DNA from 3 places in the Rhizobium sp. ZW T2_16 genome. Region 3 is predicted to be linked to each of the others. Evidence: predicted binding sites of a transcription regulator. Region 3 holds the regulator's gene; each other region holds the start of a gene.
The links. Region 3 encodes LexA, which represses DNA repair genes until DNA is damaged. Its sites were predicted from a motif close to TGTTCNNNNTGTGTTCNG; they were not measured.
Positions count from the first base shown of each region.

Region 1: recA (recombinase RecA) is a predicted target of LexA. The motif match lies at 3,918-3,935, and genes of this name have one in related genera.
Region 2: ACI3K0_RS06355 (energy-coupling factor ABC transporter ATP-binding protein) is a predicted target of LexA. The motif match lies at 4,536-4,553, and genes of this name have one in related genera.

Region 1 covers NZ_JBJDRG010000001.1:26,801-34,255, forward strand. Annotated here, with positions in the region: gene alaS (alanine--tRNA ligase) at 1-2,511, opposite strand, end outside; gene recA (recombinase RecA) at 2,702-3,790, opposite strand; gene cckA (cell cycle histidine kinase CckA) at 4,028-6,637, opposite strand; gene ACI3K0_RS00150 (flagellar biosynthetic protein FliO) at 6,889-7,455, shown strand, end outside.
Region 2 covers NZ_JBJDRG010000002.1:173,190-180,644, reverse strand. Annotated here, with positions in the region: gene treS (maltose alpha-D-glucosyltransferase) at 1-1,102, shown strand, start outside; gene glgB (1,4-alpha-glucan branching protein GlgB) at 1,099-3,306, shown strand; gene ACI3K0_RS06360 (winged helix-turn-helix domain-containing protein) at 3,310-4,500, opposite strand; gene ACI3K0_RS06355 (energy-coupling factor ABC transporter ATP-binding protein) at 4,610-5,296, shown strand; gene ACI3K0_RS06350 (energy-coupling factor transporter transmembrane protein EcfT) at 5,296-5,901, shown strand; gene ACI3K0_RS06345 (biotin transporter BioY) at 5,932-6,495, shown strand; gene ACI3K0_RS06340 (thioesterase family protein) at 6,505-6,903, opposite strand; gene ACI3K0_RS06335 (histone deacetylase family protein) at 7,036-7,455, shown strand, end outside.
Region 3 covers NZ_JBJDRG010000001.1:238,086-245,540, reverse strand. Annotated here, with positions in the region: gene gltA (citrate synthase) at 30-1,319, opposite strand; gene ACI3K0_RS01165 (ComEC/Rec2 family competence protein) at 1,594-4,164, shown strand; gene lexA (transcriptional repressor LexA) at 4,145-4,858, opposite strand; gene ACI3K0_RS01155 (VOC family protein) at 5,057-5,929, shown strand; gene kdsA (3-deoxy-8-phosphooctulonate synthase) at 5,934-6,782, shown strand; gene eno (phosphopyruvate hydratase) at 6,902-7,455, shown strand, end outside.

The DNA of each region.
Region 1 (7,455 bases), 210 kb from region 3:
GCTGAACCGGCCAACCAGATCTTCGGTCACAGCGACAACCGCGCTTGCCTTGCCGTCTTCGGACACGCCGATCAGCGTGACGACGCCTGAACCGAGCGATGCCTTGCCTTCGTCGGCGAGGCCTTTCAGATCCTTGGCGTCGATACCGGCCAGAACGCGGCCCATGAACTTGGTACCGCCGATCTCGCGCGCTTCAGTCGCCGAGCCGCCTTCACCGCCGCCCATGGCAAGGCGACGCTTGGCATCCGCAAGTTCCTTTTCGAGCTTGCGGCGCTCTTCAACCAGAGCCTCGACGCGCGACACGACTTCCGATGGCTGCACCTTCAGCGCGCCGGCAAGCGACTTCACCCGATCGTCCTGTTCGGACAGATAGGCGCGAGCTGCCTCACCCGTCACAGCTTCGACGCGGCGAACGCCGGCGCCGACGGCGCTTTCCGACAGTACCCGGACGAGACCTATATCGCCGGTCGCATTGACATGCGTGCCGCCGCAAAGCTCGATCGAATAAGGCTTGCCGGCCTTGGGGCCGTCGATTGCCGTACCCATCGATACGACACGAACTTCGTCGCCGTATTTTTCGCCAAACAGCGCCATCGCACCTTCGGCAATCGCATCATCGACGCTCATCAGACGAGTGGTGACCTTGGCGTTCTGGATGATGATGGCATTGGCCATTTCTTCAACGCGCTGCAGTTCCTCCGCCGACATCGGCTTCGGATGCGATACGTCGAACCGCAGGCGCTCGGGCGCTACCAGCGAGCCCTTCTGGGCGACATGGGTGCCGAGCACTTCACGCAGCGCCTCATGTAGCAGATGGGTTGCCGAGTGGTTGGAGCGCAGGCGCGAACGGCGGGCGTGATCCACTGTCAGTATGACGGCGTCACCGACCTTCAGCTTGCCTTCCGAAACCTTGGCAATGTGAACAAACAGTCCCTCGCCCTTCTTCTGCGTGTCAGAAACAGCAACCTTGCCATTATCGCTGAAGACGACACCTGCATCGCCCATCTGACCACCGGATTCGCCGTAGAACGGCGTCTGGCTAACGACGATCTGGACGTCTTCGCCGGCAGCAGCGGTATCAACCGCCTTGCCGTACCTGACGATCGCCTGGATTACACCTTCGGCCTTCTCGGTGTCGTAACCGAGGAATTCGGTAGCACCGTGCTTTTCCTTCAGCTCGAACCAGATCGTTTCGGTCGCCTTGTCGCCGGAGCCTGCCCAGTGCGACCGGGCTTCCGCCTTCTGGCGCTCCATTGCATCGGTAAAGCCGGCGATATCGACGCCGATTTCGCGGGCGCGCAATGCGTCCTGTGTCAGATCGAGCGGGAAGCCGTAGGTGTCGTAAAGCTTGAAAGCGGTCTCGCCGTCGAGCATGTCGCCCTTATCGAGATCGGTCGTCGCATCGGAAAGGAGCGTAAGGCCGCGCTCCAGCGTCTTGCGGAAGCGGGTTTCTTCCAGCTTCAGCGTTTCGGACGTGAGCGCCTCGGCACGAACCAGCTCCGGATAGGCGCGTCCCATTTCCTGGATGAGCGTCGGCAAGAGCTTGTACATGACCGGCTCCTTCGCACCCAGAAGCTGGGCGTGACGCATGGCGCGGCGCATGATGCGGCGAAGGACGTAACCGCGCCCTTCATTCGACGGCAGGACACCATCGGCAATCAGGAAGGCTGAGGAGCGAAGATGGTCGGCGATGACGCGGTGGCTGGCGCTACCTTCCGCCTTGACGCCCATGACGTCTTCAATCGTGCCGATCAGCGTGCGGAACAGGTCAGTGTCGAAAACGCTCTGCTTGCCCTGCAGCACGCAGGCCATACGCTCGAGGCCCATGCCGGTATCGATCGACGGACGCGGCAACAACGAGCGCTCGCCCGGTGCGGTCTGCTCGAACTGCATGAAAACGAGGTTCCAGAATTCAAGGAAACGATCGCCATCCTCTTCCGGCGAACCGGGAGGACCGCCCCAGACGTTTTCGCCCTGGTCGATGAAGATTTCCGAGCACGGACCGCAGGGACCGGTGTCGCCCATCTGCCAGAAATTGTCGGAGGTCGGGATGCGGATGATCTTGTCGTCGGAGAAACCGGCGATCTTCTTCCACAGGGTCGCAGCTTCCTCGTCCTCGGAATAGACGGTTACCAACAGCCGGTTCTTCGGCAGGTCGAAACCTTCGGTGACAAGCTTCCAGGCAAGCTCGATCGCCTGTTCCTTGAAATAGTCGCCGAAGGAGAAGTTGCCGAGCATCTCGAAAAAGGTGAGATGGCGGGCGGTGTAACCGACATTGTCGAGGTCGTTATGCTTGCCACCGGCGCGCACGCATTTCTGCGATGTCGTCGCGGTCGAATATGCACGCTTTTCAAGGCCGGTGAAGACGTTCTTGAACTGCACCATGCCGGCATTGGTGAACATCAGCGTCGGGTCGTTGCGCGGAACGAGCGGGCTCGAATCCACAACCTCGTGGCCATTCTTCTTGAAGTAGTCGAGGAAGGTCGACCGGATGTCATTCACGCCGCTCATGCTACGCCCTTTTCAACCGCCGATGCGGTACCAGTATTTGAAGTCAAAAGGCTTGTATCGTCCACATAAGCGACTGTCCAGCCGAACGGAAAACCGGCCGCACATCTTGCGATGGCGGCCGGTAGAAAGTGACATCAGGGAAACAGAAGAGGTGTCCCGCCTGCGGCGGAATGCCCCTCACCCAATCAAATCAGTCGTCGGCGGATCCGTCACCGTCATTGGCGTCCGGACCACCGTTCTGCAAGAAACGATCTGCGATCAGGCCGGCATTCTGGCGCAGCGAAGTTTCGATCTCGCGCGCAAGTTCCGGATTTTCGCGCAGGAAGGTTTTGGCGTTTTCGCGCCCCTGGCCGAGACGCTGGCTGTTATAGGAGAACCAGGCGCCCGACTTCTCGACAATACCGGCCTTGACGCCGAGATCGACAAGTTCGCCGGTCTTCGACACACCCTCGCCATACATGATGTCGAACTCGACCTGCTTGAAGGGAGGCGCCATCTTGTTCTTGACGACCTTGACGCGGGTCTGGTTGCCCACGACTTCCTCGCGCTCCTTCACCTGGCCGATACGACGGATATCGAGACGAACCGAGGCGTAGAATTTCAGGGCGTTACCGCCGGTCGTCGTTTCCGGCGAACCAAACATCACGCCGATCTTCATACGGATCTGGTTGATGAAGATCACCATTGTGTTCGACTTGGAGATCGACGCGGTCAGCTTGCGCAGCGCCTGGCTCATCAGACGAGCCTGAAGACCCGGCAGGCTGTCCCCCATCTCGCCTTCGATTTCGGCGCGCGGCGTCAGCGCCGCAACCGAGTCAACGACCAGAACATCGACAGCGCCGGAACGAACCAGTGTGTCGGTGATTTCCAAAGCCTGCTCACCGGTATCCGGCTGCGAGATCAGGAGGTTCTGCAGGTCGACACCGAGCTTGCGGGCATAGACCGGATCAAGCGCGTGTTCAGCATCGACGAAGGCGCAGATGCCGCCCTTCTTCTGGGCTTCTGCAATCGTCTGCAGCGCGAGTGTCGTCTTACCCGAACTTTCAGGGCCGTAAATTTCGATGATACGGCCCTTGGGGAGACCGCCAATGCCGAGCGCAATATCGAGGCTGAGAGAGCCGGTAGAAACCGTCTCGATCTCGACGATATTTTCGTTCGAACCGAGCTTCATGATCGAGCCTTTGCCGAAGGATCGTTCAATCTGCGAGAGTGCTGCTTCGAGCGCCTTACTCTTGTCCACGCCTTTTTCCTCTACGAGCCGCAATGTGTTCTGTGCCATGAGATCCCACCTTTAGGTTATTGCCGCCGCGCAAGCAATGAAGCAGCCGATGGGATATTCGTACTCATTTTGTTCTCATTTTGCAAGCCCCGCCCAAGTGCCTGCAACAAAAACATTATTTCACCTTTGTTCCATTAATGTTCACGCCATCCTCCGGCTGTGGAAAGATCGATTGGAATCAACAGCTTCGGCAACCGGATGCCAAGGTCGATCCGCTCTCGGAAAGACCGTTGGGCACTATTCCGAATCAAGCATCTCGCGCACGGCGACAGCCAGTTGCTTGAGCGAAAACGGCTTCGGCAGAAAGCCGAATTTCGCATCCGCTGGCAAGTTGCGGGCAAAGGCGTCTTCCGCATATCCAGATACGAAGATGAACTTCAGGTCGGGATAGGTCTTGCGCAATTCGCCGAGCAGCGTCGGGCCGTCCATCTCGGGCATCACGACGTCGGACACCACGATATCCACCTTGCCTTCAAGCTCTTCCATGATGTCGAGCGCTTCAGTGCCTGAGCCGGCCTCGTGGACAGTGTAGCCACGTGTCTCCAGCATGCGCTTGCCGCCGCGACGGACGGCTTCTTCATCTTCGACAAGAAGAACGACGGCAGATTTTCCCGTCAAATCCACATGCTCGGCGGTGGCTGCTGCGGCCGTCTCGGCCTTCACAACATTATCAGTCACCCCTGCGATAGCGGCCGGCGCATGAGAGACCTGCTGAACTTCAGGGATATGGCGTGGCAGGAACATACGGAAGCTCGTTCCTTTGCCCATCTCCGATTCCGGATAGATATAGCCGCCGGATTGCTTGACGATGCCATAGACCATCGCCAGGCCGAGGCCTGTTCCCTTGCCCACTTCCTTGGTGGTGAAGAACGGTTCGAAGATCTTGTCCATGATTTCCGGCGCAATACCCGTGCCGCTATCGGAGACCTCGATCATGACGAAATCTTCGGACGGCAGATCAGCCTGCTGGAAGCTTGCGGCATCGCTGGCCGTCACGTTGCGAGTTTTGATCAGAATGGTGCCGCCGCTGGGCATCGCATCGCGCGCGTTGACGCAGAGATTGATCAGTACCTGCTCGAACTGCGAGAGGTCCGTGCGCACCGGCCAGAGATCCCGACCATAGTCGACCTCCAGTTTGACATTGGTGCCGGAAATCAGGCGATCGACCAGCATGCGCAGGTCGCCCACCACATCGGTCAGGTTGAGCACAGCCGGGCGCATCGTCTGCTTGCGCGAGAAGGCCAGCAGCTGGCGCACCAGCACGGCCGCCCTGTTGGCGTTGCGCTTGATCTCCATCAGATCGGCAAAACTGGCATCGGAAGGCCGCGCCTGCAACAGGAGGTGATCGGAAGACAGCAGGATCGCCGTCAGCACATTGTTGAAATCGTGCGCGATACCACCCGCCAGCGTGCCGACCGCATTCAGCTTCTGTGTCTGCGCCATCTGTGTTTCTAGCGCCTTCTGCTCGGTGGTCTCGACAGCATAGACGATCGCCACTTCCTCGGGCGCCTCGTCGCTTTCGTCGATCACCGCATTGACGTAAAAACGCACATAGCGGTTTTCGTCCGCCGGATGCCGCGATTCGAGCGGCAAGATATCGCCCTGCCTGTCCTTGGCAGCGGCAAGTGCCTCCATCAATGTTTCCCGGGCGCTCTCGTGGACAATGCGCTCCAGTTCTGCGGCACCGGCATCAACGTCGTCGCGAGACACGACGCCGGCGAAAAGCCTCAGGAACGGCGCATTGATGCGCAGTATCTTGCCATTCCCGTCCACCGAGGCGATCGCCATCGGCGTGTTGTTGAAAAACCGGGTAAATCGCATGGCGGAGGCGGACTGGTCGGTTTCCGTGCCTTTCGCCCGCATCAGAACGACAGTGCGGCTTTCCCCCGGCGCTCCATCGCGCATGGCGCTGACATTGTGAACCAGTTTCGCCGGAAGACTCTGACCGTTTGCGCGGCGAAGGTCGAGTTCCAGTGTTTCCGTGCGCTTCAGCCCGGGCGCTGCCTGCACGGATTGGATGAGAGCCATACCCTCACCTGCAATCAGATCCGAAATCCTCATGGATTGCGGCGTGAACTTGGTCAGGTCCAGCCCAAGCCACTCGGCAAGCGTCGCGTTCAGATAGAAGATCTCGCCCTTCCTGCCGGCAGAGAAGAACCCTACAGGCGCGTGATCAAGATAATCGATCGCATTCTGCAATTCGCGGAAGAAGCGCTCCTGATCGTCCCGCTCCGAGGTGATGTCGGTTATTTCCCATATGTCGAGCGTGTTGCGCGCCCCCGTGCCGAGCAGACGGGCCTTGAGGCGATACCAGTGCGCATCCGAACCGTTGCCGGTCAGCCGGCCGAGCGGCTGCAACAAGCGAAACTCCTCGTGTCCCTCCCGCCCTTCGCGAAGGGCCGCCGTCAGGCGGTAAAGAGCTTCGGTCGATTCGCGCGTTTTCGACAGCAGGGTTTCCAGCGATTGGACGTTGTGGCTGCCCGAAGCACCAGTCATCCGCCCATAGGCGGCGTTGGCATAAACAATCCGCCCCTTGGCATCGGTCACGACAATTCCATCAGGATGACTGGCCAGAAAGCTGCGGGCCAATTCATCGGAGCGCGACTGCGGCATGACCTCGACAAGGCCGATCAGTGACGAAACGATGAAGAAGATTCCCACCATCGCCAGGATGCCCAGAATGCCGAGAACGACCTCGTTATCCAGTGCCCGCTGAAACACGACAAACGCGATGGCGACCCCCAGAAGCACCATCGCCAGAAGCACGATCCTGACAGCCGTACCACCGCGACTGCCGCGATCAACCAATGGCGCTTCGTCGTTGCCGGCTTTCGGCGAACTGGTCATCGATACCTCTTGCTCCGATGCATGCACCGGCGTCACAAATGCACCCCGTGGCGCTTGCGATTCTCTCTTAGCAATTTGAAGATGAAGCAAAAAGCTCCTGAAAGCCACAAAAGGCGGGACAGCGCAGCACCCTGCCCTATGTGAGATGCGAATGAGACACATTTTAGCGTTGACGGGCAGGCCCGACACTTGCCTCGCGGGGCAAAAAATCGTCTGTGTCAGAAGCATAGATCGCATAAGGAGTTACATAAATGGTCGCAGAACTGTGGGGCGAATACGGTCGCAACCTCCTCGTGGCGGTCATTGGCGTAGGTTTGGCCCTTGTCTGCCTCGTCGGAATTCTGTGGATAGTGCGCGGACGCCGGGGGCCATCGCCTTTCGTGCGTGGCGGGCGCAACCGTCAACCGCGATTGCAGGTGCTCGACGCAGCCGCCGTCGATGCGCGACGTCGGCTGGTTCTCGTAAGACGTGACGATGTCGAACATCTGATCATGATCGGTGGACCGACCGACGTGGTCATCGAAAGCCGGATTGTCAGTTCAAGCCAAAGCGCCGAACCTTCGGAACAGGAAGTGCAGCCTGCTCCACGGTCAGCCATCCCTGTGTCCGCCACCGCAAGACCATCCGCAGCCGAGCCGGCAAGACGACCGGTCCCGGCCTCCGCTCAAAGGGTGGAAATGATCAACGCGCGTGACACCAATATTCACTCGCGAGAAAACCGAGGCGCAGTATCACCGCCGCAACCTGCCGCCACTGTCGCGGCAAACACCATTCCGGCGCAGCGCCTGGAGCCAGTTGCGGCAACTCCAACCGTCAAT
Region 2 (7,455 bases), on a different contig from region 3:
GCCGGTGCATTGGCTTTCAGCCGAACAGTCCAATAGTTCACTGATCGTCGGCGATCTGGCGATGGTCAAGCTGATCCGCCATATCTTTCCGGGGATCCATCCGGAGGTGGAGATGACGCGGCACCTCACCAAGGTGGGGTACCGGAACACGGCGCAGCTTCTCGGCGAAGTCGCCCGCACAGGGCCCGACGGCACGCGTCACACGCTGATCATTGTACAGAAGGCAATCCGCAACCAGGGTGATGCGTGGAACTGGATGCTCGGAAATCTGCGCCGCTCGATCGACGAGATCGTCGTCACCGGACTGGAGAACGAAACCGCCGACGAACATTTCAAACCGCTGGTGGATTTCGCCGCGACAATAGGAACACGGCTTGGCGAGCTGCATGTGGCGCTGGCGGAAAATACCGATGACGAAGCCTTCAAGCCGGAATGGGGCACGAAGGACGACGTCGCCGCAGCCCGCCGTGCAGTGGCCGAACAGATCGGCCAGAGCCTTGCCATTCTGGAGGGCACCCTGCCGGGACTGGAGGGCGAGATGGCCGAGATCGCGCGGTCGCTGATCGCCCGCCGTGACGAACTTACAGCACTTGCAAGCCGTCTGACGGAAGCGACCGGCGGCACGTTGAAGACGCGCCACCACGGTGATTTCCATCTCGGCCAGATCCTGGTTGCCGAAAGCGATGCCTATATTATCGACTTCGAGGGCGAGCCGACCAAGACGCTTGGCGAGCGAAGGGCAAAAACCAATCCGCTGCGCGACGTGGCAGGACTCTTACGTTCACTCAGCTATCTCGCCGCTGCGGCAGACATGGACCGCGAAGTTGTGAGCGAGGTAGACGATATCCGCCACCGCCAGCTGATCACCCGCTTCATCGAACTGGCCGAACCGGCATTCCTGAGCGCCTATTTCACCGCAGTCGAAAAATCCGATGCGCTTGTGCAATCCAACGAAAATCGAGACCGGGTACTCGATCTCTTCCTTTTGGAAAAGGCCGCTTACGAAGTGGCCTATGAGGTTCGCAGCCGACCGCACTGGCTGCCCCTTCCGCTTGCCGGTTTTTCGGCGATCGCCTCACGACTATTGGAGACTGACAGATGAGATATGAACGCGCAGAGCTGATGACCGGCATGGTGCAGGAAGGACTGCAGGCACTTGCCGAAGGGCGTCACGGAGATCCGTTCTCCATGCTCGGGCAGCATCAATATGGTGATCTCACCGTCGTCAGGACACTGTTGCCCGGCGCACTGTCTGTGTCGGTTATCGAAAGCGATACCGGACGGGTGATGGCAGAGCTCGAACCGATCCATGACGTCGGCATTTTCGCTGGTCTTGTCGGCGGGCCGGCACCCTACCGTCTGCGGATCGAATGGCCGGACGCGGTTCAGGAGACCGAAGACCCTTATTCATTTTCACCGCTGCTCGGCGAACTGGATCTGCATCTGATCAGCCAGGGCACCCATTACGAACTCGGCCGCACGCTCGGGGCCATCCCGATGGAGATCGACGGCGTTTCAGGCGTACGCTTTTCCGTCTGGGCGCCGAATGCGCAGCGGGTTTCCGTCGTCGGTGATTTCAACGCCTGGGACGGACGGCGCAACCCGATGCGGCTTCGCCCGCAAGCGGGGATATGGGAACTGTTCATTCCGCGGCTGACGCATGGCGAGCGCTACAAGTTCGAGCTGCTCGACAGCCACGGCCACCTCTCGCCGCAACGCGCCGACCCGGTGGCGCGGTCATCGGAAGCGGCCCCATCAACCGCATCTATCGTCGCATCGTCGCGACCGTTTCGCTGGCATGATGCGGACTGGATGGAACGGCAGGCACAGGATCGCAGCCGCGACGGCGCGATGTCTGTCTATGAAGTGCATCTCGGTTCCTGGGTGCGGATTTCCGAAGAGGGCAACCGCTCGCTGGACTGGGTAGAGCTCAGCCAGCGACTTATTCCCTATGCGCAATCCCTCGGCTTCACCCATATCGAGATGCTGCCGATCATGGAGCATCCGTTCGGCGGTTCATGGGGTTACCAGCCGCTTGGCCTGTTCGCACCGACCGGGCGTCATGGCACGCCCGAGGACTTCGCCTATTTCGTCGACCGCTGCCATCAGGCCGGCATCGGCGTCATTCTCGACTGGGTGCCGGCGCATTTCCCGACCGATGTCTGGGGTCTTGCCCGTTTCGACGGGACCGCGCTTTATGAACATTCCGATCCTCGCGAGGGCTTTCACAAGGACTGGAACACGCTGATCTACAATCTTGGCCGCAACGAAGTGAAAGGGTTCCTGATCGCCTCGGCGCTCGAATGGCTTGAGCATTTCCATGTCGATGCATTGCGCGTCGATGCAGTCGCCTCGATGCTTTACCGCGACTATAGCCGCAACGAGGGTGAATGGGTCCCAAACCAATATGGCGGGCGAGAGAACCTTGAATCCGTCGAGTTCTTCAAACATCTGAACAGCATCATCCACGAGCGCTGCCCACACGCCTTTACCGTTGCGGAAGAATCCACCGCATGGCCTGGCGTGACCAAGAAACCGGAAGACGGCGGGCTGGGCTTCGATTTCAAGTGGAACATGGGGTGGATGCACGACACACTGCATTATGTCTCGGACGACCCGGTCTACCGCAAGTATGAACATGGCGGCATGACCTTCGGGATGATCTATGCCTATTCCGAGCGTTTCATGCTGCCGATTTCCCATGACGAAGTGGTACATGGCAAAGGCTCGATGCTTGGCAAGATGCCAGGCGACCGGTGGCAGAAGCTTGCCAACCTGCGCGCCTATTACGGCTTCATGTGGGGACATCCAGGCAAGAAGCTGCTTTTCATGGGCTGCGAGATAGGTCAGGAAAGCGAATGGGACCATGACGCCTCGGTCGTCTGGGATCTCCTCGACCGGCCGGAGCATGCCGGTATCCAGTTCCTCATCCGCGACCTCAACCGGCTTTATGCGACCGAGCCGGCGCTGCAGTTCAGCGACGTGCATCCCGAGGGATTTGAATGGGCCGTGGCGGATGACGCGGAAAACTCCGTATATGGCATGCTTCGCTCATCACAGGACCGTTCATCACATATGCTGGTCATGTCGAACATGACGCCAGTGCCGCGCTACGGCTACCGTGTCGGCGTGCCGGAAGACGGCCGCTGGGAGGTGGTCCTCAACACCGATGCAGCAATCTATGGCGGCTCGAATTTCGGCCAGATGGATGCCTGGGGACAACGCTCCCCGCAGCACGACAAGCCATACTCGATCGCGCTTGACCTCCCGCCACTTTCGACGGTGTTTCTGAGGTGGCTGAGGTAATCACTATCCTCGCCAACCGGGCTGATAGAAAACCTTTTCGACACCGGCAAACCTGCCCACCCGCTGCAGCTCCGCATCAAGCTTTTCCAGTCGTCCGGCCGATGCCCGCACGCCCTTTTCGAGCCAAAGGCGCTTGACGTCGAGCACGCCCGCCTTGCGGTCCGCCTTCATGTCGATGCGGCCGATCATCCGGTCGCCTTCCAGAAGCGGGAAAACGTAATAACCGTATTGCCGTTTCGGCTCGGGCACGAAAACCTCGATACGGTAGACGAAATTGAACAGGCGCTCGGCGCGGTCGCGGTTGCGCAGCAGCGGATCGAACGGGCTCAGCACCCGGATGCGCGCCGGCGGATCGGGAATGTCGCCGAGATGATCGGGAAAACCGAGAAGCGCAAAGGAGGCCCGCGGACGGCTGCCGTCGGCTGCTTCGATCACCACTTCGGTCAGTTCGTCGCGATGGCTTGCCACCCAGGCTTTTGCTTCTTCCGGCGTGACGATATCCCAGAAGGCGGCGAGTTCTCCGGATGTGGCAAAACCGAGCTTTTTCATCGCGCTGCGGCAGGCCCAGTCGACGAATTCCTGATGATCGACTTCGGGTTCGTGATGATGAGTGGCGATGACGCGTTCGGTGAGATCATAGACCTTTTGAAAGTTGACCCGCCCTGCGATCGCCAGCTTGCCGGTGTGCCAGTAATATTCGAGCGCCGTCTTGTTCGGATGCCAATTCCACCAGCCGCCGGACTTGTGGTCCTCCATCTTCATATCGCGGGACATGATGGCCCCGTTTTCGGCGATATGTCGGAATGTGTCGTCGAAAGCGGAATCGAAGCCCTCGCCATGCCATTTGCGCCAGCGCTCTGCGAGGATAGGTTCACGGCGACGAAAGCGATGTTTCCAGTAACGGAAAAGCCGCGCCGGAATGATCGAGGCGTCGTGGGTCCAGTGCTCGAAAAGCTCGCCGTCCTTTTCGAGAAGCGCGGTCAGATGCTCCCGTCGATAGGTCTGGTTACGGGAAAACAGGATCATGTGATGGGCGCGCTCGACGGTGGCGATACTATCCACTTGGACGAAGCCGAGATCGTCGATCAGTTGCAGGAGATCGGCCTTGGCCAGCGCGCGACCGGGCGGAGCGCAAAGCTGCTGCCGTTCCAGAAAGATCCGCCTTGCCTGCTCGTTGTTGATCAAAATAGCCATGGCGGGAGACTATGGGCTTCATGCAACCTTTGCAATGTTCTTTTTTTGTTCCGAATTCCTTTGTTGCCGATGGCGGTTTATAGACGCGGGAGGATTTTGAGGATCAGGTTTGGATATCCACTTTGAAAAGGTCGAGGTTCGCTTCGAGGGCCGCACCGTCATCCATCCGCTCGACCTGACGATAAGCGGGCGGCGGGTCGGCATTATCGGGCTGAACGGCTCCGGCAAGACCACGCTTGCGCGGATGATCAACGGGCTGGTCAAGCCATCGTCCGGCCGGGTCACGGTCAACGGTTTCGATACGGTGACAAACGAAGACGAAGCGCGCGGACAAAGCGGATTCATTTTCCAGAACCCGCAGAACCAGATCATTCTGCCGCTGCTGCGCGAAGATATCGCGCTCGGCCTCAAGTCACGCAAACTGCCGAAGCCGGAGGTGACGGCGGCGGTCGATGCCATACTCGACCGTTTCGGTATAAGACATCTCGGAGACCGGCGCGCGCACGAGCTTTCCGGCGGAGAGTTGCAACTTGCAGCGCTGGCCTCGGTGCTCGTCACCGAACCAAAAATTCTGGTGATGGACGAGCCGACCAACCAGCTCGACCTGAAGAACCGCAACCTGGTGGAAAAGACGATCCACACACTGCCGGAAGACGTGATCGTCATCAGCCACGATCTCGATCTCGTGGCCGGTCTGGACCGGGTGCTGCTCGTTCATGAAGGACGGATCGCGGCAGACGGTGGACCTGCCGAAGTCATCGGCGAGTACCGAGCGATGCACGGAGCGACAGCCTGATGCGCTCGCTGCATATCAATGGCGACAGCGTTCTGCACCGGCTTCCGGCGGCTGTGAAACTGGCGGCGCTGGCCATCATCAGCCTGATCCTCTTCATGATCAACAATGCAGGATTTCTCGCGGGTGCGGCATTTGCAGGCCTTGCCGGCCACGCGCTGCTGAGAATCAGCACCGCGGAGATCTGGCGCCGCATGCGCCCGTTTGCACTGATCGTTGTCGTCGTTGCGCTGTTTACGGCGACTTTCAACGGCACGGCCGAAGGACTGACCGCGTTTTTCCGGCTGGCGGCGCTGGCGCTTTTCGCCAGCCTTGTCACCGCAACGACGACGACCGGCGATTTCATCGACGTGATCACCAGGGCTGCGATGCCGTTGGAGCGGCTGGGCATTCTGAAAGCGCGGGATGTCGGGCTTTCGATCGGCCTGGTCATCCGTTTCGTGCCGGAAATCCTCAGCCGCTACGAGGTGATCCGGGATGCGCATTACGCCCGCGGGTTGAAGCCGCGCCCGGTGTCGCTCATCGTTCCGCTGATCATCACAACGCTCCAAAGCGCGGACGAGATTGCCGCTGCCATTGACGCCCGCGGCATCCGCAGTCAGAAGTGACGGATTGTCAGTCTCAAGGAACTCCAAACCATGGCAACCCGCGACCTCGTTCTTTCAGCGCTCTTTGCCGCCATCATCGTGGCTCTCGGCCTCGTTCCGCCGATCATGCTCGGCTTCATTCCGGTTCCGATCACCGCCCAGTCGCTCGGCGTGATGCTGGCAGGCGTCGTGCTCGGCGCCAAGCGCGGCACGATTTCGGTGCTGCTTGTGCTGGTGCTTGCCGCGATCGGGCTTCCGGTTCTTTCCGGCGGCCGTGGCGGCCTTGCCGTGTTCATGGCGCCGACCACCGGTTATCTGATCGGCTGGGTCTTCGCCGTCCTCACCACCGGCTACCTGTCGCAGCTTCTCGTCAGCCACAGCCAGGCCGGCTTCGTGCAAACGGTCAATTTCTTCGTCGCGGCGCTGTTCGGCGGTGTGATCGTTCTTTACGTCTGCGGCATCAGCTATCTGGCGCTGATCACCGGCCTCGGCTTCTCAAAGGCATTCATGGGTTCGCTCGCCTTTATTCCGGGCGATGTCCTGAAAGCCGTGATCGCAGCCCTTGCCGGCCGCGCCGTCATGGTCGGCTACCCGCTCCTGCCCCAGAGGGCCTGAGCATAAGGCTCAATCGAGAAACGAATAAAGCCAGTCGCGCAGGTCTTCCGGAAGCGCGACCGGGCTGCCACCCTTCCCGTCTGTTGCGACCCAGACAATCTCGACTTCGGCGACAGCTTCTTCGCCACGGGTCATGCGCACAAGGAAACCTGCCGATTTTCCGCCGATCTTGCTGACACCGACATGGGTGTGGACGATATCTCCGACGGCAAGCGGCACATGGAATGTCCCGGCAACCTTGCCGGTGATGAAGAACGGGTCATCGTCCTTGGTCTTGCGGCGACGCCAGAAGGCGGCAACCGCTTCCTCGGCGCGGTCGATATAGACCGAACGGAACATCTGGCCATTCATGTCGACGTCGCGGAAGGCAACGCGAAAATCCGACGCCTTGATCGTATCCTTGGCCACGCACACCTCTGAACAGCCATTTCCCCAACACTATTCTTTCCGGCCAAACCGGCCCGAGGGCAAGGGCTGCTGCTTGAAAAAATGCGGCGGATGCGCCATGTCGTGGGCAACAGACCGTCGGGGACACGTTTCATGACCACCCGCCTTTACGAACACCAGATCTTTCTCGAACATCCTGCACCTGAAGGCCATCCTGAGCGACCCGACCGGCTGCGTTCGCTGGCGATCGCGCTCCAGCATCCGAATTTTTCCGATCTGGCACGCAAGGAAGCCCCCCAGGCCAACGAGGATGCGGTCCTGCTTGCGCATCCGGAAGAGCATCTTCGCGCCGTGATGCGCGAAATCCCGGAAGAGGACACGATCCGTCAGATCGAGGCGGATACCTATGTCGGGCCGAAAAGCCTGCAGGCGGCGCTGACCGGTATCGGCGGCGCGATGGCGGCTGTCGACGATGTGATGACGGGCAAGGTCGACAATGCCTTTGTTGCGGCCCGGCCTCCGGGCCACCATGCGGAAAAATCCAAGGCAATGGGCTTCTGCCTGTTCAACAAT
Region 3 (7,455 bases):
CGGGTTTTTTGTTTTTATCCAGATGGCGCTTAGCGCTTCGAAATCGGCAGGTAGTCACGCTTGGCTTCGCCCGTGTAGAGCTGGCGCGGGCGGCCGATACGCTGCTGCGGATCTTCGATCATCTCGGCCCATTGGGCGATCCAGCCGACGGTGCGGGCGAGTGCGAAGAGCACGGTGAACATGGTGGTGGGGAAGCCCATCGCCTTCAGCGTGATACCCGAATAGAAGTCGATGTTCGGATAGAGCTTCTTCTCGATGAAGTATTCGTCCGTGAGCGCGATCTTTTCGAGTTCCATGGCAACCTGCAGGAGCGGGTCGTCCTTGTGACCGAGTTCGGCCAGAACCTCATGCGTGGTCTTCTGCATGATCTTGGCGCGCGGGTCGTAGTTCTTGTAGACGCGGTGACCGAAGCCCATCAGGCGGAACGGATCGTTCTTATCCTTGGCGCGTGCGATGTATTCCGGGATCTTGTCGACCGAACCGATTTCCTGAAGCATGTTGAGCGCTGCTTCGTTGGCACCACCGTGCGCTGGACCCCACAGGCAGGCAATGCCGGCGGCGATACAGGCAAACGGATTTGCACCGGAAGAACCGGCAAGGCGAACCGTCGATGTGGAAGCGTTCTGCTCATGGTCGGCATGCAGAATGAAGATGCGGTCCATGGCACGGGCCAGAACCGGATTCACCTTGTACTCTTCGCAAGGAACGGCAAAGCACATGCGCAGGAAGTTCGACGAATAGTCGAGGTGGTTCTGCGGATATACGAACGGCTGGCCGATATGGTACTTGTAGGCCATGGCCGCTATCGTCGGCATCTTGGCGATCATGCGCAGCGAAGCGACCATGCGCTGGTGCGGATCGGTGATATCGGTCGAGTCATGATAGAAGGCCGACAGAGCGCCGACGCAGCCACACATGACGGCCATCGGATGCGCATCGCGGCGGAAACCGGTGAAGAAGCGGCTCATCTGCTCGTGCACCATGGTGTGGTGCGTCACGCGATGATCGAAGTCCTTCTTCTGAGCTGCGGTCGGCAGTTCCCCGTAAAGAAGCAAATAGCAGGTTTCGAGGAAGTCACCCTGTTCGGCAAGCTGCTCGATCGGATAGCCGCGATGAAGAAGCACGCCTTCGTCGCCGTCGATATAGGTGATTTTCGATTCACACGAAGCGGTCGAGGTAAACCCGGGGTCGTAGGTGAAGGCCCCGGTATGTTTATAGAGCGCGCCGATATCGATAACGTCAGGACCGATCGTACCGGACTTGACCGACAGGTCGACCTTCTTGTCACCGAGAGCGAGAGTTGCGCTTGTTTCCGTCATTCTGATCCTCCAACCGGTTGGCGGCATGACGCCTCAAAAGCGCCATAAGCATTAAGCGTTCCACGTTTAGCTATATGATCCTTTAGCAGATGCCAAGCTGTTCTGACGGCAAATTGTGCAGCGCGATACGATATTGGGCATCGACATTTGACCCTGTGGCCAACCCCTTGTTGCAATCAGAAAATCGGTTCTGGTGGCAAGCCCATATGCGTCAGGTTGACGCACTCAAAAAGAACGCTCAGGTTGTATTTTATGATCGGGGCAGGCTGGTTCAATGCGGGCTGAAGGTTTCGAGAAGATAGATACCAAAACGTTGAGCCGGCGCTCTAATGCTGCTGCCGAGCCGATATCGCATTTTCAACCGGCGCCTGATGATTTGGCCATCAGAACTGCAGCCCATCGATATACTGCAGCGATAGCGCCGGTTTCTTACGGAAGGCGAATTGGTGCGCCATTCGCGGAGGCGCGAGCATTTCTTTCAATTTCGCTCCGCGAGGAGCGCCTCCATGGTCACGGCTTTCTGTTCATGCCTGTTGCAATTGGCATCGGTTCGGCAGTGTGGTTCCTCAGCCCGGTGGAGCCGTTGGCATGGGTGCCGTTCCTTGCTCTTGCCGTGCTGGCGGCTCTGGCGTTGATAACAAGAGATGGTTGCGCGCGTGTCTTTTTCACATTTGCGTGTCTGGGCTTTTGTGGCATGGCGCTGGCCGAGATCGAAGCGTGGCGGCAATCGACGGTCATTCTCGATTCACCGGTAACAACGGATGTCATGGGCGTTGTCGAGCGTAGTGAGGCTGCCGGTCCCGGGCGACTGCGTTATATCGTGGCTGTGCGACAGACAGCAAACCCCATTCTTCGGCGCCCGCCTGTCCGGGTTTCGCTGCTGGCAAGGGCGCAGCATCAGCCGTTTGACAACGGGGCAGCTATTTCCGGACGCGCAAGGCTGTCACCGCCTTCCGGGCCGGCCTTGCCCGGTCTGCACGACTTTGCCTTCTCGGCATATTTCGATGGCATTGGTGCGGTGGGGTATTTCTATAGCGCTCCGCAGCAGGCTGGAGGGTCGGATGTGGCGACCGGCTGGCCACAGCTCGCCTTACGCTGGCTCTTCGATCTGCGCAGGCAGATCGGCAATCGTATTCGCGAGATTGCGCCGGGTGATGCCGGTGCCTTCGCCGCCGCCATTGTCACCGATGAGAGACGGGCAATTTCCGAAGATACAGTCGAGGCGCTACGGGTCTCCGGCCTCGCTCACATCGTTGCCATTTCCGGATTGAATATGGCGCTTGCCGCCGGGATTTTCTTCGTGGGATTGCGTAGCGTCTTTGCTCTTTTCCCTGGCCTCGCACAGGCCCTGCCAATCAAGAAGATTGCCGCCGGCGGGGCGCTTGCAATGGTTACGGCCTATTATCTGGTATCGGGCTTCGGTGTATCCGCCCAGCGCGCCTATATCATGATGGCGGTGATACTTGTTGCCGTGCTTTTGGACCGGCCCTCGATAAGTTTGCGAAATGTAGCCTTGTCTGCGCTGATCATCCTCATCTGGACGCCTTCGGAAATTCTGGGGCCAAGTTTCCAGATGTCGTTTGCTGCCACGGTTGCGCTCGTGGCCGGTTATGCGGCCTGGTCGCGACGCCCTGAAACGGAAGAGCGGGAGCGATTTCCCATCCGTCATCCTCTGGTGACATTGGCTGCCGTTGGCTGGCGCTTTATCGCCGGCATTATCGCGACATCGCTGATTGGTAGTCTTGCGACGACGATGTTTTCCGTCGAGCATTTCCATCGCGTCGCCACCTATGGGCTTGCCGCGAACCTGGCTGCCATGCCGATCATCAGCTTCCTGGTGATGCCGGCCGGGCTTGCTGCGATGTTGTTGATGCCCTTCGGCCTCGATGCTCCCTTCATCGGGATCATGGCCTGGAGCCTCGAATGGGTCATCTTGATCGCGAAGCATGTAGCGGGATGGGGCGGGGACATTGTCGTCGGAGAACAGCACCCCTGGTTTTTGCCGCTTGGGGTCTGCGGTTTTCTGCTACTGACGCTCCTCAGGACACGGCTTCGCTATTCGGGCTTACCTTTCCTGTTTACCGCTGCGGCCCTGTTCTGGGTGGGGGTGCAACACGCCCAATCAAGTCTTCTCATCGCTGAAGATGGGAACCTCGTTGCTTATCGAGATGCAGAACGTGCTGCCGCCAACAGGAAACGTCCCTCCGAGTTCGTCTATGGGCAGTGGATGTATGCGCGACAGCTTCCAGTGCTGGCTATGCCGGAGATGTTGGAAAGTGAAATTCTAAAAAATATGCCGGGTTCTTCCAGTGAAAGACTTCCGGAACACGTTCTGATCGAAGCGCAGCGACTGATGAAGGAGGCAGGGAGTGTCAGATTCTCATGTCAGCTCAAGGCCTGGTGCGCATTCATGTCACCGGAAGGTGTTTTGGTCGTTGTTGTTGATGATGGCCGTTATGCCGGAGCGGCTTGCGACGTTGCCGGCCTTGTTATCGCGCCGCGTGCGCGTTTCCATTCCTGTCGGTCTGGTACCCCGATGCTGAGCGGCGCCAGCCTGCGCAAGACAGGGTCAATTGAAATCGATCTTTCCGGGGCGGCGGCAGCCGGAAAATGGAGTGTCACGACAGCAATGGCTGGCACGGTTCGCCCATGGACCATTCATCGCCAATACGACTGGCGACGCAATCTCTATGACCCGTATCTGCCGGAATGGATTTCCAAACCAAAATCGAGTGGCCGTCTTGAGGCGCAGTTTGCTGTCTCAGATCAAGCAGGAACGGATTATCGATCAGAAGCGCCAACTGATGTTGGCAACAATTCCGGTGTCAGTGATAACGGCGAATGAGGCCGACGAGCCTGCCCTGGACCTTGACCCGATCCGGTGGAAAAATTCGTGTCTCGTAAGCCGGGTTTGCCGCTTCCAGCGCAATCGAGCCACCCTTGCGGCGGAAGCGCTTGAGTGTGGCCTCTTCATCATCCACGAGTGCAACGACGATATCGCCCGGATTGGCGGTGTTGCCGTTGCGAATGATGACGGTGTCGCCATCCAGAATTCCGGCCTCGATCATCGAGTCGCCCTTGACTTCAAGCGCATAATGCTCGCCGGATCCCAACATCTCTACGGGGACGGAAATGTCGTGGGTATTATTCTGAATTGCCGAGATCGGTACGCCGGCGGCGATGCGGCCCATGACCGGCACGCTTGCAGACGCGCTGTCATTGGCGGAGACAGGCGGGGCAGCAGGCGTCGCCGGCTTCTTGCCAAGGCTTCCCTCGATCACGCTCGGTGAAAAACCGCGTTTCGGCTGCAGCGTGGGAACATAGGCTTCGGGAAGCTTGATGACCTCGAGTGCGCGCGCTCTGTTGGGGAGACGGCGAATGAAACCGCGCTCTTCAAGTGCCGTGATGAGCCGATGGATGCCCGACTTCGACGCAAGGTCGAGAGCGTCCTTCATTTCATCGAAAGACGGAGGTACGCCCGACTCCTTCATCCGTTCGTGAATGAACAAAAGCAGTTCCTGTTGCTTGCGAGTCAGCATGTGAGGCGCACCTTCAGATTTGAAACAAATGCAGAACGAACACTATATGTTCCATATGTGTTCCGCAAGTCCTTAAATTTTCGTGACAATATAATCAGTTTCTTGGATGCCGAATGACGTTCTCAGTCGGAATCTACTTGCGCTCCCCGGCGGTCTGCCCAATCTACGCCTAGCGGATCAGAAGTCTGGGGGACATGTGTGACTGCTAGGAATATCGATCATCTCGTTTTGCCTGTTGGAAATCTCGGCAAGGCACGCGAGCGGCTGTCGTCTTTGGGTTTCACTGTCGCGCCTGACGGCGTGCATCCCTTCGGTACGGCCAATGCCTGTGTTTTTTTTGAAGACGGTACCTATCTGGAGCCACTGGCTGTTGCGGACAGGCGCAAGGCGGGGGCTCATGCCAAGAAAGGCAATGTCTTTGTCGAGCGCGATCTGGCTTATCGCGGTCGCCGCGGACGTGAAGGCTTGTCGGCCATCGTGGTCTCCAGTGAAGACGCGTCGAACGATCATCGGCATTATGTCGCGGCCGGAATTTCCGGCGGTGAGCCCCTCGAATTCGGCAGAGCTGTAAAGTCTCCGGACGGTGACGAGGTCGAAGCTCGTTTCCAGCTTGCTTTTGCCGCGATGGATGGTGCGGCTGATTTCTTTACTTTCTCCTGCCAGCGGCTGGTATCTTTCCCTCAGGATATGGCTGAATTGCGTATCCATGCCAATTCGGTTGCCGGTTTGAAGGAAGTCATTTTGGCAAGTGATGATCCGCATGCTTCGGTTGCCTTTTTTGACAATGTGCTGCGAGCGCCGGGTATCGAAGTTGAAGGTGGACTGGTGTTCCAGGCTGAAACGGGAGCCGTGCGCGTTCTCAGGCGCGAGCAAATTGCGCATGACTTCGGTCTTCCTATCGAAGGGGTGGCAGCCGGGTTGGTAGGGGAGGCCGTGATCTTTCGCAGTCTTGATCTGGCCGTGACAGAGATCATCCTTGCTGCTAATGACGTCGCATTCATTCGCCGGGATGGTCGCGTTCTCGTGTCGCCGTCGCCCGGCCAAGGCGTTTTGTTCGGCTTCGAGGAATAGTAGAATGGCAGTCTCCCCCAATTCAGAAGTTTCGGTCGGCGAAGGCGACAAAAAGGTCGTATTCTCCAATGCAGGCCGGCTTTCGCTGATCGCGGGGCCTTGCCAGATGGAAAGCCGTGATCATGCCTTCATGATCGCCGGCACGATGAGCGAGCTCTGCGGCAAGCTCGGCATCGGGCTGGTCTACAAGTCCTCCTTTGACAAGGCCAACCGTACGTCGATCTCCGGCAAGCGCGGCATCGGACTTGAAAATGCGATGGAGATTTTTGCCGACCTGAAGAAGGAATTCGGCTTCCCGGTCCTGAGCGACATCCATACGGAAGAGCAGTGCGGGCTTGTTGCGCCAACCGTCGACATCCTGCAGATCCCGGCCTTTCTGTCGCGTCAGACCGATCTTCTGGTCGCAGCCGCCAAGACCGGCCGGGCGATCAACGTCAAGAAAGGCCAGTTCCTGGCCCCCTGGGACATGAAGAACGTCCAGGCGAAATTTACCGAGAGCGGTAATCCTAACGTGATGCTGTGCGAACGCGGCGCCTCCTTCGGTTACAACACGCTCGTCTCCGACATGCGTTCGTTGCCGATCATGGCTTCGCTCGGATCGCCGGTGATCTTTGACGCCACGCACTCGGTGCAGCAGCCGGGCGGGCAGGGTGGCTCCAGCGGTGGCCAGCGCGAATTCGTTGAAACGCTGGCGCGTGCGGCCGTCGCAGTGGGTATTGCCGGTGTATTCATCGAAACCCATGAAGATCCGGACAACGCCCCGTCGGATGGTCCGAACATGGTGCATCTGAAAGACATGCCTCGGCTTCTGGAAAAGCTGATGGCTTTCGATGCGGTGGCCAAGGCTGCCTGAACTTCAAAAAAGCGCTTGAGCGTTGTCAAAGCGCAGAAAGCGCCAACACTGTAATTGGCGTGTCATTGAACGTGATACATTTTCAATGACTGCATGGACTTAACTCTGAGGAGAGACCCTTGACTGCTATTACCGATATTATCGCTCGCGAGATCCTCGATAGCCGTGGCAACCCGACCGTCGAAGTTGACGTCTATCTGGAAGACGGCTCGATGGGCCGCGCCGCTGTTCCGTCGGGCGCATCGACGGGTGCCCACGAAGCTGTCGAATTGCGCGATGGCGGCAAGCGCTTTGGCGGCAAGGGTGTCGAGAAGGCCGTTGAAGCGGTCAATACGGAAATCTTCGATGCCATCGGCGGTTTCGATGCCGAAAGCCAGATCCATATCGACAAGACGATGATCGCGCTCGACGGCACGCCGAACAAGTCGCGTCTCGGCGCAAACGCCATTCTCGGCGTGTCGCTGGCCGTTGCCAAGGCTGCCGCCGAATCGGCTGGCCTGCCGCTTTACCGTTATGTCGGCGGCGCTGGCGCACATGTTCTGCCGGTTCCGATGATGAACATCATCAATGGCGGCGCACATGCCGACAACCCGATCGATTTCCAGGAATTCATGATCATGCCGGTCGGCGCCGAAACGCTGAAGGATGCCGTGCGGGTTGGTTCGGAAATCTT